Regions from separate parts of the Novosphingobium terrae genome, predicted to be linked through region 1. Evidence: predicted binding sites of a transcription regulator. Region 1 holds the regulator's gene; each other region holds the start of a gene.
What was found. Region 1 encodes LexA, which represses DNA repair genes until DNA is damaged. Its sites were predicted from a motif close to GTTCCNCNCTTGTTCT; they were not measured.
Positions count from the first base shown of each region.

Region 2: the regulator LexA is predicted to act here: its motif matches at 1,896-1,911, upstream of HGK27_RS02745 (PA0069 family radical SAM protein).
Region 3: the regulator LexA is predicted to act here: its motif matches at 1,543-1,558, upstream of HGK27_RS16870 (ImuA family protein).

Region 1 covers NZ_JABVZR010000001.1:2,850,395-2,853,632, reverse strand. Annotated here, with positions in the region: gene HGK27_RS12775 (ComEC/Rec2 family competence protein) at 1-918, shown strand, start outside; gene lexA (transcriptional repressor LexA) at 1,255-1,983, opposite strand; gene HGK27_RS12765 (molybdopterin molybdotransferase MoeA) at 2,052-3,238, opposite strand, start outside.
Region 2 covers NZ_JABVZR010000001.1:584,944-588,181, forward strand. Annotated here, with positions in the region: gene dnaE (DNA polymerase III subunit alpha) at 1-527, shown strand, start outside; gene HGK27_RS02745 (PA0069 family radical SAM protein) at 803-1,885, opposite strand; gene HGK27_RS02750 (arylamine N-acetyltransferase family protein) at 1,995-2,864, shown strand; gene HGK27_RS02755 (molybdenum cofactor synthesis domain-containing protein) at 3,136-3,238, opposite strand, start outside.
Region 3 covers NZ_JABVZR010000001.1:3,770,820-3,774,057, forward strand. Annotated here, with positions in the region: gene ftsE (cell division ATP-binding protein FtsE) at 1-115, opposite strand, end outside; gene HGK27_RS16860 (zinc-ribbon domain-containing protein) at 331-1,203, shown strand; tRNA gene HGK27_RS16865 (tRNA-Leu) at 1,322-1,408, shown strand; gene HGK27_RS16870 (ImuA family protein) at 1,587-2,300, shown strand; gene HGK27_RS16875 (Y-family DNA polymerase) at 2,200-3,238, shown strand, end outside.

The DNA.
Region 1 (3,238 bases):
CGCATGCTCCGCCATCTGGCGATGATCCTGCTGTCGGGGATGGTCATCGATCTGGCGTTGATGCCCATTGCGCTGTTCCATTTCCATCGGGCGGGGATTTACGGCTCAATGGCCAATCTGGTGGCCATTCCGCTGACCACCTTTGTGTCCATGCCTGCCATCGCGCTGGGGCTGGCGCTGGATCTGGTGGGGATGGGTGGCCCGGCATGGTGGGTTTGCGGGGAATCGCTCGACCTGCTGCTGGCGATTGCCCGGTGGACGGCGCAGCGCCCGGCCTCGGTGACGATGATGCCCGCCATGGATGGGGGGCGGTTTCTGCTGTTTGTAAGCGGCATGCTGTGGCTGGCCTTGTGGCACGGGCGGGGGCGGTTGTGGGGGTTGTTGCTCGCTTTAGCGGCGATCGTTTCACTGGCCTGGCTGCATCCGCCCGATGTGCTGATCACCGGGGACGGCAAGAACATTGGCATCACCGGCGTCCAGGGCCGAGCCCTGCTGATCCTGCGCGAAGGCAAGGGAGGCCGCATGGGCGAGTCCATGCTGGAGGCTGCAGGGTTGACCGGCACGGTCACCCCGCTGACGACATGGCCCGGTGCACGCTGTTCAGAAGGCTTTTGCGCGCTGGATCTCGACCGGGGGGGAAGGCGCTGGCGTCTGCTGATCGCGCGGGGCAAGGGCGAACCCAAGCCTGCCGAACTGGCGCAGGCCTGCGCTCAAAGCGATATCGTGGTGGCGCCGGACAAACTCTATGGCCCGTGCCACCCCAGATTGCTCAAGGCTGACCGTAGCTTGCTGCTGCGCAGCGGCGGCCTGTCGCTGGATCTGGAACACCGCCGGGTGACCACCGTGGAGCAATCTGCCGGCGACCACCCCTGGTGGCGTGCCCCGCACCATGCGCCCCGCGAGGTGCCAGAACCCTGATGTTGCCAGATGCAGTCAAAGCGGGCCTGCGGGAGGAATGCCGATTGGGTGTCGGAGACTGCTCTGGTGAGGTGGCGCGGTGTTGAAATGAGGCCATCTTGGCGATGGACTGCGCAATCCGCCGCAATCATCATAAACATCGCCGCGAAGGCCGATCTTGCCTCAACTGGCACCAGCGCGTTTTCACCGACAGCGAAACGCTCTGATCCTTTGCTGTCGCATGTTCCGAACCGTTGACCTTATGCAGTCAGCTTGAACATGCTCCAGGCCATGCGCCTATGACGCCCATGCGCAAAGCAGAGAGGGAGCAGAACCGTTCTGCCCCCTCCTGAACTATCAGTGATAGCGGCGCAGCAGCCCTGCCAGCTTGCCTTGCACCTGCACTTCGTCAGGGCGATAATATTGCGACTGATAGGTGGCATTGGCCGGATCGAGCCGGATCATGCCACCTTCGCGGCGCAGATATTTCAGCGTCGCTTCCCCGCCGCGTACCAGTGCCACCACGATTTCGCCGTCACGGGCGCTCTCGGTGCTGCGGATCAGGGCGAGATCGCCATCGAGAATGCCGGCCTCGACCATGGAATCGCCCGAAACTTCCAACGCGTAATGATCGCCCGAGCCGAGCAGGGCAGCGGGCACCGGCAAGGTCGACTGGCCTTCCAGCGCCTCGATCGGCACGCCTGCAGCGATGCGGCCATGCAGCGGAATCTCGATCACATCATTGTCCGCACGCAGCGCGGCGACCGGGGCGCCAGTCAGACCAGAGGAGGTCAGCGCGGCAGGGCGGGTGGGCGCCACTGGAGCGGCAGGCGCGCGGGGGGCTGGCGCGGTCCGCGTGCTGCTGACTACATCCTCGGGCTGGCGCAGCACTTCAAGGGCGCGGGCGCGGTTGGGCAGGCGGCGGATAAAGCCGCGTTCTTCCAGCGCCGAAATCAGCCTGTGGACACCCGATTTCGACTTGAGGTCGAGCGCTTCCTTCATTTCCTCGAACGAGGGGGAGACGCCATCCTCCTCCAGCCGGACCTGGATAAAGCGGAGCAATTCGTGCTGCTTGCGGGTGAGCATGCGGATGTCCTTCCTGCCGTTCCGTTTCCGAACGAACAAAGAACATTTATGCAACAATGTTGGAGCCGTCAAGCAAGGGAATGCGTGTCCAGCAGATAAATTCCCACGGTTGCGCCCATTTCGGCGGCATCGGCATCGATGGGCCGGTCGATCAGGCAATTGCTGGCCGCCATTGCTGCCAGAGCGCTGCTGTCACGCATCGGGTTGGGGGTGACGGTTTCGCCATCCCAAAGCCCACGCAGAAATTCCTGGCGTTTGCCGCCTGCGGGCACAGGGGCTGTCAGCCGGGCGCTGACGCGGCGGGGCAGAACCGTGCTGGCGCCCATCATGGCACGCAGCATCGGCAGCAGGAAAAACTGCCCGCACACCAGCCCGGAGACCGGATTGCCCGGCAGGCCAAGAATATGGCACGCGCCTCGCCGCGCATGCATCAGTGGCTTGCCGGGGCGCATCGCCACGCGCCAGAAGGCCAGCTGCGCCCCCCATGCTTCCAGCGCCGGGCGGATCAGATCGTGATCCCCCACCGAAGCGCCGCCCGAGGTGACGATCAGATCGGCCTCGCCAGCGGCCTGCAGAGCGGCGACCAGCGCGGATAAATCGTCTAGCACCGGGCCGATGCGCGTCACCTCCGCGCCCACGGCGCCGACCATCGCGGCCAGCATCGCGCCATTGCTGGCGGGGATTTGGTGCGGCAGGGGATCTGTGCCGGGGGAAACCAGTTCGTCGCCACTGTCGATGATGGTGACGCGGGGCAGGCGGCGCACGCTCACGCTGCCATGGCCGCCCGAAATGGCCAGAGCGATCTGGGCCGGGCCGAGGCGGGTTCCGGCGGGCAGCAAAGGCGTGCCCTGCGTGAAATCCAGCCCTGTGCGGCGGATGTGGCGGCCCGGAGGGTTGGGAGTATCGCCGGTCAGGGTCAGGTGGTCGCCATCGCGTGTGACATCTTCCTGAAGCACCATGGCATCGGCGCCTGCGGGCATCAGCGCGCCGGTGGCGATGCGGATCGCCTCGCCGGGCTGGACGGGGTGAGGCCATGGGTGGCCTGCCGCGCTCTCGCCCACCACGCGCCATGGGCCGGGCAAGTCCTGCGCGCGCATGGCATAGCCATCCATCGCGGAGAGGTCGGCGGCGGGCTGAGTGCGGCGCGCTGCCAAAGGCTCCGCCAGCCAGCGCCGAGCGGCCTGTTCGATGGGCAGGGTTTCAACAGGCAGCGGGGTGATGGTGGAGAGCAGTCGCTGCTGCGCCTCTGCCAGCG
Region 2 (3,238 bases), 2.3 Mb from region 1:
TGGTCGAAAGCGTGCAGAAGCGCAAAACCAAGCGCGGCAAGGACTTTATCATGGCGGAGTTCTCGGACTCCTCCGGCCAGTTTTCCGCCTCCTGCTTCGAGGAAACGCTGGTCGAGCCCTTCCTCAACTGGGCCAAGGAAAGCACCTGCATTCTGCTGACGGTGGAACTCGACAGCCCCAGCCCCGAAGAGCCGCCCCGCGTCACCATCCGCGGAGGCCAGCCCCTGAGTGAGGTGCGCAACGCCGCGCGCATGATGCTGAAGATCGAGGTCTCCCAGCCCGAGGCCTTCGTCCAACTGGCCACGATCTTGCCACGCGTGAGCGCCGGCGAAGGTTCCGGCGCAAGCGCCAAGGGTGAGGTGGTCGCCACGCTGAAGACCGGCGATCCGGTGCAGCCGCAGCTGCGGTTGGGTCAGGATTTCGCGCTGGATGGCGATCTGGTCGAGGTGATCGCGGCGATTGAGGGTGTGACGGTGCTGTCGTTTGCGCCTCAGCGGGGCAGGGCGCAGTTGCGGTTGGTGGCTTAAAGGGGATTGGAAAAAGAAAATGCGAGGGGGTTACCCCCTCGCGCTCCCATGACGTCTTCCGACGCCAGGGCAGTGGTTCCCGATCCAAGCGCCCCGTCTCTCCACCTGCGCGAGGCAAAGCGCCGCAGGCAATAGTACCGAGGCAACGTAGCGCTTCGCTCGGAATTTTCATGCCTGTGGCGCTGCAAGCCTAGCGCCTTGGTCGAACCCGATACGCAACGCAGACACGAAAGGGAGCGCGAGGGTTATGACCCTCGCATGTCTCTTTTAAACCTTCAAAACAACCGCATCTGCCCATCTCTTTCCGGCGCCACGAACTGTGAGCAATCCAGTTCGATCCGCCCACGTTCCATCCCCAAACGCGCCATCGCCTTGCGGAACCGAGCGCGCGTCAGATCGGGCCACACGCCTTGCGGTTTCATGCGGCTGTGGAAGTTCGGATCATTATCGCGCCCGCCCCGGATCTGGTTGATGATCGACATGACCTTGGCGGCCCGCTCCGGGAAATGCGTGTCCAGCCATTCGCGGAACAGCGGCGCGACTTCGTGAGGCAGGCGCAGCATGATCCAGTTGGCGCTGCGCACGCCACGCTCGGCCGCCTGTTCGAGGATGCGCTCGATCCAGTCCTCGGTGATGGCAGGGATCACGGGCGAGACGTTGATATGGGCGGGAACGCCTGCCTCCACCAGCGCACCCAAAGCCGCCAGTCGCTTCATTGGCGTGGCAGCGCGCGGCTCCAGCTTGCGGGAGAGGGCGGCGTCGAGGCTGGTCACCGAGATCGCCACGGCGGTCAGCTTGCGTGCGGCGAGTTCGCGCAGCAGATCCAGATCGTCCAGCACGCGATCCGATTTGGTGGTGATGGTGACGGGGTGGCGCACCTCAAGGCAGAGTTCGAGGATCTGGCGCGTCAGGCGATAGCGCTTCTCGATGGGCTGGTAGGGATCGGTGTTGGTGCCCATGGCGATGGGGGCGGGGCGGTAGCCGCGTGCCGCCAAAGTGCGGCGCAGCAGCTTGGCGGCCTGCGGTTTTGCAAAGAGCTTCGTCTCGAAATCCAGCCCCGGCGACAGGTCGAGATAGGCGTGAGTGGGCCGGGCGAAGCAATAGATGCACCCATGTTCACAACCCCTGTAAGCATTCACCGAGCGATCGAAGGGCACATCGGGCGACTGGTTGAACGACAGGATCGTGCGTGCCGCTTCCTCGGTCACCGTGGTGGCGAGGCGGGGCACCTCTTCGTCCAGCGCGGCGCGCTCGTCCAGCCAGTCGCGGTCCAGCTCGCGCTGGGGCAGGGCGAAGCGCGTGCTGGTCGCGCCTGAAACGGCGCCACGTCCGCGCGGTGCGGGAGGAGAAACGGCCATGGACTCGATGTGAACAAAATAAGAACAAATGTCAAGGCGCGCCACATTGACAGCGGCCATCAGCAAGCGGATAGAACCGGGATATCGCCGGATGCAGGACAGGAATTCCATGGAAAATCAGACCATCCTCGATGCCTATCTCTCCCGCATCGGCCTGACCGGAAAGCCCGCACCCGATGCTGCCGGTCTGGAGGCCTTGCAGCGCGCCCATCGGCTGTCCATCGGCTTCGAGAATCTCGATGTGATGCTGGGGCGCCCGATCCACATCGATCTCGTCACCATCGCCGACAAGCTGATCGCTCGACATCGGGGCGGCTATTGTTTTGAGCATAATGCCCTTTTCGGCGCGATGCTGACGGAGCTAGGCTTTACCAACCGGCCGCTGCTGGGCCGCGTCTGGCTCGGCAGCGCATGGCCCGGTGAGGCCACCACCATCCCGCCCCAGACCCACACGCTCCGCCTCGCCTCCATTGCAGGTGAGCCATGGATCGCAGATGCCGGTTTCGGCGGTTCCTATGTGCCGCCTCTGCCGCTGCTCGATGGTGCGCAGGCAGCCACGCCGGATGGGGCGCTCCATCGCCTGCGCCGCGTCGGTGCCGATGGTGCCGCAACCGGAGAATGGCTGCTGGAGCGCGCCGGCCCGGCCAGCGCCACCGATGGCAGGGCGCAGACCCACGACACCTTCCAGCCGCAATACAGCTTCACTCTGGCCGAGGTCGCGCCGATCGATCTGGAACTCTCCAACCACTGGACCTTCACGCGGGCGGGCACGCGCTTCACCAGCGCCTGCCTTGTGTCCATCGTGCTGCCCGATGGGTTCGCCTCGCTGAACGGGCGGCGCTTGAGCGTGCATCGGGCCGGGCAAGGGGAGGCGAGCGAGATTGCCTCTGCCGCTGCGTGGCGGGAGGTTCTGGGAGATCTGTTCAGGATCGATTTGGGAGCGGAAGAGGCGGAAAAGCTTTTTGAGCAAGTGAGTTAAGGAAGAGAAGATGCGAGGGGATTATCCCCTCGCGCTCTCATGACGTCTTCCGACGAAGCGGCAGTGGCACCCGATTGGTGCGCCCCGTCTCTCCACCTGCGCAAGGCAAAGCGCCGCAGGCAATTATCATTGGCAATGTCGCGCTGTGTTTGGATTTTATGCCTGCGGCGCAGCGACCTTCCGCAAGGCCGAACCCTTAGCGCCTGCGCAGACAAAACCCGGGAGCGCGAGGGTGTAACACCCTCGCATTCTCTCTTCTTCAAACCTTAAATCAGACTTCTTTCAACCTGGGCATCAGCTCGACAAAGTTGCAAGGCCGGTTCCGGCTGTCCAGCTGCTCGTCCAGAATGCGATCCCAGCCGTCTTTCACGGCA
Region 3 (3,238 bases), 920 kb from region 1:
AATAGAAGCGGCCCGCGAAGAGGGTGAAGCCTACATCGGACAGCACCTCGCGCTCATTGCCATAGCGCAGGCCCACATTGTCGAAGCGGGCGATCTCGCCATCCATCCGGGTCATGCGCAAAGGCCTGACGCAGCGAAAGCAGGCCGGGGGGAGGCGTTCCGGGCAGACGCAAAAAAGGCGCTCGGTTCAGCGGAGGGGCATATCATCACCCTCATGCTATAACCGCCCCGCGCCTTAGAAAAAAGGGCGGTGGAAAAAAGCCTGCAGGTCGCTCTTTCGCAAATACCCTATCTTGCAGCGCTGGCCACAGCCATGCATGACAGGCAACGATGATTATCGCCTGTCCAGCCTGTGCGACACGCTATGCCGTTCCGGATAATGCCATCGGAGCGAAGGGTCGCACAGTGCGCTGCGCCAAGTGCCGCCACAGCTGGTTTCAGGATGGCCATGGGATAGAGGCAGAAGCGCCTGTTGCGGCGGTTCCTGTCGCCCAGCCGACCCCCGCGCCTGCCATGGCCGAGGCGATGGTTGCCGCGCCGGAGCCCGTTGCTCCACCCCCTCCTGCCCCGACAGTGCAGGAGGATTGGCCCTCATCCTACCCCGTTCCGGCCCCGGCGGGCGACATTGCTGTCGCAACGCCGACCGCTTTTGCCGCCCCTGTCCCGGCTTACGAGCGCGACAAGCCCGAAGCGCAACCCGCCGCGACCACCACCGTCGCCGACGATTTCGACGACACACCTTCCAGCTTCGCGCATGAGCCGCCCTTCCGCCCCCGCCGCAATCCGGCGCGGATGTGGACGATGCTGGCGATCACCTTCGGCCTGCTGGCGCTGGTGGCAGCGGGCGCGGTGTGGCGCTTCGGCCTGCCCGGCTGGCTGCCCTTCGGCCATTCGCCCTTTGCGGCGGGCCAGCCCGATCTGGTGCTGACCTTCCCCTCCAACCGGCAGGATCGCCGTTCGCTGGCCAATGGCGGGGAATATTTCGGCATCAGCGGCACGATCACCAATGTCGGCAAGCAGCGGCGCAATGTGCCCCAGCTGATCGTGGTGCTGCGCGATGCGGGCGGGCGGAAAGTCTACAGCTGGGAGATCACCCCGGCCAAGCGCGTGCTGGCTCCGGGCGAATCCCTGGCCGTCAGCGAGGCGATGACGGATATTCCCCGCTCGGCCCATGGGGCGGATATCGGCTGGAAAGCCGAATAAAAGCCTGCGCTTCGGGGCTTGTAAGAAATTTGCCAAACAGCGCTTGCAGGGTGTGACGCCCTCTGCTAGTGGCCCGCTCCTACCAAGCGAAGGGGCCTCGGCTCATCGCTGTCTTGATGCGGTCGTGGCGGAATTGGTAGACGCGCAACGTTGAGGTCGTTGTGGGCGAAAGCCCGTGGAAGTTCGAGTCTTCTCGACCGCACCAGGAACATAAAACACCCCCTCGCGGGGTCACTCGGGGGCAGGGCCCGGTTTTCCTATCCTTGGCATCTTTGAACCATCTGCAGGGCCCACCCTGTGGAGAGCGCATCAGCTGCTGATGGACATTGCGCCTCAATAAGAACATAAAGTGAACATGAAGTGCGATTCGCAGGATGTTCGCCATGATTCCACAACCCTCTCCGCTCCGGTCGCCTCTGCCGCCGCCACTGGCCGCCGGCCATCTGCACGAGATTCACGCCGATGCCGATGGCTGGGCAGCGGCCTTGGGCTTTGTGCTGGCGGCGGTGACCGGCACGCAAAGCCCCAAAGCGCCGCCCATCGTGCTGGTGCGCACCACCAAGACACGACAGGGCCTGCAGCCCTGCGGCGCGGGCTGGGCGCAGCTGGGGTTCGATTCCCGGCGGCTGGTGGTGGTGGAAGCGCCCGACAGCCTTGCCCTGCTGCGCGCCGGGCTGGATGCCGCGCGCTGCCCGGGTCTGGCCGCCGTGGTGCTGGAAACATGGGGCCCGCTGCCCGACTACGATCTGACCGCCAGCCGCCGTCTGGTGCTGGCGGCGGAGCGTTCCGGCGCGCTGGTGATCATGCTGCGCGGCGATGCCCCACCCCGCGCCAGCGCCGCGCAGACCCGCTGGCACATCGCCCCGGCGCCCTCCATCGCTCTGGCAGGACAAGCGCCGGGCCATGCCGCGCTGACGGCCACGCTGCAGCGCCAGCGCGGCGGCGCCTCGGGACTGAGCTGGCTGCTGCATCGCGACGGCTGGCAGGGAGGTTTCCATGACCCCGCAAGCTCAACAGAGATCAAGCCCGCGCCGCTGTCTGGCGCTGTGGTTCCCTTTCCTGCCCTGCGAGCGGGTGAAACGCACCGCGCCGCCTGACGCAGATCTGCCCTTTGCTCTGGTGGCCCGCGTGGGTCAGGCGCTGCGCCTCGCCGCGCTGGAGAGGGATGGCGCGAGTCATGGCCTGGCCGTGGGGATGACTCTGGCCGATGCGCGGGCGCGCTGCCCCGATCTGGTGACCGCCCCGCATGACCCGCCCGAGGATGCCAGGCTGTTGGCGGTTCTGGCCGGGCGCATGGCGCGCTTCACCCCGATGGTGGCGCTCGATCCGCCCGATGGGCTGGTGCTGGACATCACCGGCTGCGCGCATCTTTTCGGTGGCGAGGCCGCGCTGGCCCGGCTGGCGATATCCGAGGCGGGGCTTACCACGCGCCCGGCGTTGGCCAGCCATGCCGCTGCGGCCCGCGCCTTGGCCCGCTTTGAACGCGGGCAGGCGGGCGGTGAGGAAGCATTGCGCATCCGCGCCCTGCCCATCACCGCGCTGGAATTGCCAGAGGCGTCACTGTCCGGGCTGCGCCGCGCCGGGCTCAAGCATCTGGGCGATCTGGCCAGCCGCCCGATGGGCTCGCTCGCCGCGCGTTTCGGCGAGGAGGCCGTGGCGAAGCTGCGCGCCATTCTGGGCGAGGCAGGCAGTCCTATTGTGGCGCGCGCACGCCCGGTGCCGATCCGCGCCGACATCCGCTTTGCCGAGCCCATCGGCCGCACGCAGGATGTGCTGGAGGTCGCCGAGGCCTTGCTGGAAGACACTGCGCGGCAGATGGAAGCGCGGCGTCTGGGTGGCCGCCGCTTTGTGCTGCGGCTGGAACGCGCCGATGGGGCGCTGCGCCATCTGGCGGTGGAGACCGCCCTGCCCACGCGCGATGCGGCGCCGGTGGTGCGGCTGCTGCGCGAAAGGCTGGAGAATCTGGCCGATCCGCTCGACCCCGGTTTCGGCTTCGATGCCATGGCGCTGGCCGTGCCGCGCCATGAACCGCTGG